One region of the Belliella baltica DSM 15883 genome, then DNA from elsewhere that is predicted to be linked to it. Evidence: riboswitches for the same ligand, from Rfam matches in the RefSeq annotation. Region 1 holds a riboswitch; the other holds the start of a gene.
The links. Region 1 has a riboswitch for S-adenosylmethionine ahead of BELBA_RS17315 (homocysteine S-methyltransferase family protein). Riboswitches for the same ligand answer to the same signal wherever they lie in the genome.

Region 1 (3,219 bases):
GCAAAACCCTGCTCATGGTTTTGTCTTAAGAGACGGGAATATTCATAAGGGCAGTCGATATTTTACAGGTTTATTAACTGAAATTGGATTTCAGGCGTCATTAGACGTAGAGATCCCAGGCCGCGAAGAGGTGCTTGAGATTATGACAAAATTCGGTTATGCTTTTAGCCCCTTTGAAAACTCATGGGAGCTGAATGGAATTCAATTTGATAATGCGCAAAGTGGTGCATTTATTAGAGCAGGTGTTGGGATTTCTCTACCTGATCATAATTTCTTTTATAAAGATGCCTCTTTAGGAATTCACTTGATCAGTGGCCTTCATTTTACAAGTCCAGATCAATTCAATACAATTCTTGAACAAAATGGACTTGAGCCTTTTGAAGAAAAGCCTAATAATTGGGGAGTTAAAATTTTGGGAGAAAGTAAAGGCATACTTTATGGAGCTGATATTTATAACGTTTCATTACAAGGTGGTGCAAATGGATTTTCATCACAGACTTTAAATAGTGTAAGACTTTACGGGAATTTTGGAAGAAAATTTTTCGAAAGAAAAAATCTTGAGTTGGGAGGTGTAGCGGGTATTGGGTATGCTAATTTGAGATATTCATTGATTAACAATTCCAAACCAGATTTTCCTTTGCTTTTTGAAGAGCCAGATTTTGATGGTTATTTAAGAAAATCTGGAATGATGGCCAAGCCTGAAATCTATATCATGTATGCTGTTCCTTTTAGTTCTGAAAGAGGAATTAATTTAGTCTTTGGTATTCAGGGAGGTTATGAAGCTCCTCTGAGCAGGTTTAGATTATTAGATACTCCCATGTATAAATACATGGCAAACCCATATTTACATTTTTCTGTTGGTATCAGACCTTAATTTATTAGAGATATTCTTCCAATTTTATTATTGATAGTACCGTTTTTTATTCAATTCATTATTGAATTATACTTTTTGACAAACAATTTTTGAAAATATGAATATAATTAAATTATAGAACTTACCTTTGAGATTGCTTATCGAGAAAGACCGAGGGAAGGGCCCTGCGACGTCTTAGCAACCTGAATCAACAAGGTGCTAACTCCCATTCTGAAGTAGAACAGAAATAGATGAGCGGTAGATTAGATTAACAGTCTTTTTTCTTCCGGTTCTTGCTCGAATAAGTTTTTTGAAAAGATATAGAGCAAAATGAATAGAACCAAGCTACTTCTCACCCAATCAAAGAAAAGGATCTTAATTCTGGATGGAGCCATGGGCACCATGATTCAGCGATATAAGCTGACAGAGGAAGATTTTAGAACTCCTGAGCTAAAAGATTACCCTAAGCCGCTCAAAGGAAATAATGACTTACTTTCACTTAGCAGACCTGATATAATCAAAGCTATTCATGCTGCATATTTGGAGGTTGGAGCTGATATTATTGAGACTAATACATTTAGCGGAACTACGATAGCGCAGGCAGATTATGGCTTAGAACGACTTGCTTATCAAATTAATTTCCAATCAGCAAAAATCGCAAAGGAAGTTGCTTTAGAATATTCTCAAAAAACACCAGATAAACCCAGATTCGTAGCTGGAGCAGTAGGCCCTACCAATAGAACAGCATCTATTTCGCCGGATGTTAATGATCCTGGTTACAGAGCTGTTTCTTTTGATGATCTAGCCTTAGCCTATAAGGAACAGGTAGAAGGCTTATTGGACGGAGGTTCAGACATCATCTTGGTCGAAACCATATTTGATACACTCAATGCCAAAGCAGCGATTTATGCCATTCAAGAAGTATTCGAAGAGAGAGGTTTACCAATAGATCCACTAGAAGGTGGTATTCCTGTGATGATTTCAGGAACCATTACAGATGCATCAGGGAGAACACTTTCAGGACAGACTACAGAAGCATTTTTGATTTCTGTTTCGCATATCCCACTTTTTAGTATAGGTCTTAATTGTGCTTTGGGGGCAAAAGAGCTCCGTCCATATTTAAAAGTACTCTCAGAAAACGCTCCTTTCAATATCAGTGCCTATCCAAATGCTGGTTTACCGAATGAGTTTGGTCAATATGATCAGGATTCAGAAGAAATGTCAATTCAAGTAGAGGAGTTTCTTAAGGATGGATTGATTAATATTTTGGGAGGCTGTTGTGGAACCACACCTGATCATATTGCAGCTTTAGCCAAAACAGCTGCCAAATACAGCCCAAGAAAATTAGAATTTGTAAACGAATCAGATGACTAAGATAAAAAATAAAGGTGTGATGAAGCTTTCGGGATTGGAGCCTTTGATTTTCACTCCCGAAATCAATTTCGTCAATATCGGTGAACGAACCAATGTAACTGGATCAAAGAAATTTGCTCGATTGATTTTAAATGGGCAATACGATGAAGCTTTGGAAGTAGCACTTGACCAGGTTCGAGGAGGAGCACAAATACTGGATGTGTGCATGGACGAAGGGATGCTTGACGGTGTAGCTGCGATGCAAAGATTTCTTAATTTGATAGCGTCAGAACCAGAAATCAGCCGTATTCCGATTATGATTGATAGTAGTCGGTGGGAGATTATATTGGCTGGACTGAAGTGTATTCAAGGCAAAGGAATTGTAAATTCGATCAGTCTAAAAAACGGTGAGCAAGAATTTATTCAGCAAGCCAAAACTATCAAAAAATTTGGTGCTGCTGTTGTCGTCATGGCCTTTGATGAAGATGGACAAGCGGATACTTATCAGCGAAGAATCGATATTTGTAAGCGCAGTTATGACATCCTAGTTGATGTAGTCAAATTCAACCCTGAGGATATTATTTTTGACCCGAATATTTTTCCTGTGGCTACAGGGATGGACGAACATAGAAAAAATGCTATCGACTTTTTTCATGCCACCCAATGGATCAAGCAAAATCTCCCAGGGGCTAAAGTCAGTGGAGGTGTGAGCAATGTGAGCTTTTCTTTCAGAGGGAATAATCCTGTGAGAGAAGCCATGCATGCTTCTTTTCTATATCACGCGATTCGTCATGGAATGGACATGGGCATTGTCAATCCTACAATGTTGGAGATTTATGATGATATACCAAAAGATCTATTGGAAAAGGTGGAGGATGTACTTTTTGATAGAAATGACGAGGCTACAGAAACATTATTGAATTTTGCCGAAACGGTAAAAGCTACTGACAAAAAGGAGGTGGCTACAGAAGCTTGGAGGGAAGAAGCTGTTGCCAAAAGGATAGAACATGCCT
Region 2 (3,219 bases), 1.7 Mb from region 1:
ATCCTGCTTGTTCGCGAGCAGGATTTTTTATTTTTTTACTCACAATTTTGTAGAAATCAGGTATAAAGTAGATTTAGGTACAATAAAATGAAATACTTAATAGTTGGATTGGGAAACATCGGCCCTGAATATGAATTGACGCGACACAATGTAGGTTTCCTAACTTTAGATAGATTAGCAGATAAACAGGGGGTTTCATGGAAAAGTGGGCGTTTGGCATTTACCACTGAGTTCAAATTCAAAGGCAGACAATTTTATCTGATCAAACCAACAACCTACATGAATCTCAGTGGAAAGGCTGTAAACTACTGGATGAAAGAATTAAATATTCCTAAAGAAAATATTTTGGTTATTGTTGATGATGTTGCGCTACCGTTTGGGAAGTTGAGAATGCGAGGCAAAGGATCAGCAGCAGGTCATAATGGACTAAAAAATATTGAAGAATTGACAGGAGGTCAAGATTACCCAAGATTAAAATTTGGAATAGGTGACGATTTTCCAAAAGGACGGCAAGTGGACTATGTCTTGGGACGTTGGACAGCAAAAGAGATTGAGGAACTTCCAATATTTATGGATAAAGCAGTTGAAATGATCATATCTTTTTGCACAATTGGTATCAATATGACCATGATGCAGTTTAATGAATGAAGAGATTTAAGATATTATTTTTCTGATTTTAGATTTAAAAATAATCCATCTGCAAAATCAGGGATAGTTTCATCAAATCTAAAATCTACCTTCTTAAATCTAAAATTAGATAGAAATCTGCGAGGTCAATTTTTTGAATTTTAAGATTTAGGGCTTTACTTTGTAGCAATTCAGTTTACTGATTTATAAAGAAGAGGTGAGAGAACAGGCTCTGTGACCCTCTGGCAACCATCACATCCCAGCTGAAAGGTGCCAAAACCTGCCCAATGTGGGAACTATAAGTTAGATGTTATGCAAATTTACAAATGGTATCCTTATTCTTTTAAATCCATTTACATTCTCAAAAATGTGAATAGAATTACCATATACCACGATATCTTTCCATTATATTCACTTTATTTCAATCGTATCTCTACTACACCATAGCTATTTCATATTCTCAAATTTCTTGTCCCTGTCCCTAATAACTATTCCACAGTTAACCAATACAAAATGTCCCATTTCGAAACTGATGCAATAAGAATTAACGCATCCAAATCAAATCAAAGAGAACATTCTGCACCACTATATTTAACTTCAAGTTTCACTTTCGATTCCGCAGAGGAGGCCAGAGCCATGTTTGCAGAAGAAATTCAAGGGAATATTTATTCTCGATATGCTAACCCAAACTCGTCTGAACTTATTGATAAAGTATGTGCAGCAGAAGGTACTGAGGATGGTATAGCAACTGCCTCAGGAATGGCAGCAATGTTTGGAAGCATGGCGGCACTGTTGCAGCAGGGCGATCATATTTTAGCTTCTCGCTCGCTATTCGGCTCTACACATCAACTTTTGACTAGAGTATTTCCAAAATGGGGGATTAGTTCTACTTATGGAGATATCTCTGACATCTCCAATTGGGAAAAATTAGTACAACCCAATACCAAAATGCTCTTTATCGAAACACCTTCTAACCCAGGCTTGGAGATCATAGATTTGGAATGGGTAGGACAGTTTGCAGCAGCACATAATTTGATCCTTGTAGTGGACAATTGCTTCGCAACGCCATACCTTCAGCAACCAGCCAAATGGGGAGCACATATCGTAACACACTCAGCGACCAAATTCATTGATGGACAAGGAAGGGTTTTGGGTGGTTTGATTCTTGGAAAAAAAGAATTGATCCAAGAGGTACAATTTTTTGCCCGACATACTGGGCCATCTATATCTCCATTCAACGCTTGGATTCTTGCAAAAAGTATGGAAACCTTGGCTGTCAGGATGGATAGACATTGTGAAAACGCCCTTGCTGTAGCTAAGTATTTCCAAGATAGCACTGACTTGGATTTTGTGAAATATCCATTTCTTAAATCTCATCCGCAATATGATTTGGCCAAAAAGCAGATGAAGCATGGAGGAGGAATCATTACACTAACTCTAAAAGGCGGAATCTCAAGAGCTCAAAAATTTATCGATCAATTGCAAATGATTTCTGTAACAGCAAATCTGGGAGACAGTAGAAGTATTATCACGCATCCAGCCTCCACTACCCATAGCAAACTCACTGAAGAGGAGCGTGAAAAAGTAGGGATCAGCGATGGACTGATCAGACTTTCTGTAGGCCTCGAACACCAAGAGGACATCATCAAAGATGTAGAGCGTGCATTGGAAAAGTCGAGATGATCTGTAAGAAGAAAAGACCTAATAGGTTTTGAAAACCTATTAGGTCAACTAAATAAAAGGGAAGAGCATCAGATACTCTTCCCTCCTAACTTATTGATTGAAACTTACTGTTCAACTAATCTCTCAATCAATCAGTAACTACTTTATTTTATCCAATTACGATTGGCAACACTAGTTTTTCCCACTTCACCACAATTCCGGGAGCTTCGACAGAAATAGAAAGTTGCTCTTGGCTTTCTTCTACCCAAGTAGGTGTAGATTCTACTCTAAGCACATCGAATTCTTCTTTGTATTGAAAATGTCCATGTTCTAAATCCCATTCAGAATTGAAAATCACAGTCCATTTACCTGACTCTTTAGGAATAGTAAATAAAGAGTATTTACCAGCTGGAAGCACGGAACCTTCTACTATTATATCTGAGCCAAATTCAACAAAAGTAGCTTCATTTGCCCCTGTTCTCCAAACTTCATTGTAAGGAACCAGATCTCCCCACAAAACTCTGCCTTTTACAGAAGGTGCACCGTACTGAACACTTAAATTCACATTGTCACCTACAGTACCTTCGGTAGTTCTTAATGGACTTGCACGTTCTTCAACAGGTGCAACTTCCTCCATTCCTTCCATTTCTGTGGTTGTTTCCTCCTCTGTTTTGCTCTCTCCACCGCATCCGTAAAAGGTAATTGATCCAGCCAATAGAATGGCAATCATCCAAGCATTTGATTTTTTCATATGGTTTTGATTTTTTTCGAATTCGAATTTAAAGAATTTTTCTTGAAGTCAAGATGAGAAATCTTAAATCAACATATTACTCCCGATTCTTCAGCTATAAAACTCATTTTTTCATTTAAAAAACCAAAGTGAATCAAAAACTTAACTGGAAAAAAGTATTTTACATTTAGTTTTATTCT

Region 2: it holds a riboswitch for S-adenosylmethionine, as region 1 does, so the genes downstream of both, BELBA_RS09650 (trans-sulfuration enzyme family protein) here and BELBA_RS17315 (homocysteine S-methyltransferase family protein) in region 1, are expected to answer to the same signal.

What each region holds. Positions count from the first base shown of each region.
Region 1 covers NC_018010.1:3,819,164-3,822,382, reverse strand. The annotation lists gene BELBA_RS17320 (hypothetical protein) at 1-874, shown strand, start outside; SAM riboswitch class I at 1,009-1,111, shown strand; gene BELBA_RS17315 (homocysteine S-methyltransferase family protein) at 1,184-2,227, shown strand; gene metH (methionine synthase) at 2,220-3,219, shown strand, end outside.
Region 2 covers NC_018010.1:2,085,723-2,088,941, reverse strand. The annotation lists gene pth (aminoacyl-tRNA hydrolase) at 88-648, shown strand; SAM riboswitch class I at 829-932, shown strand; gene BELBA_RS09650 (trans-sulfuration enzyme family protein) at 1,141-2,310, shown strand; gene BELBA_RS09645 (DUF2911 domain-containing protein) at 2,459-3,040, opposite strand.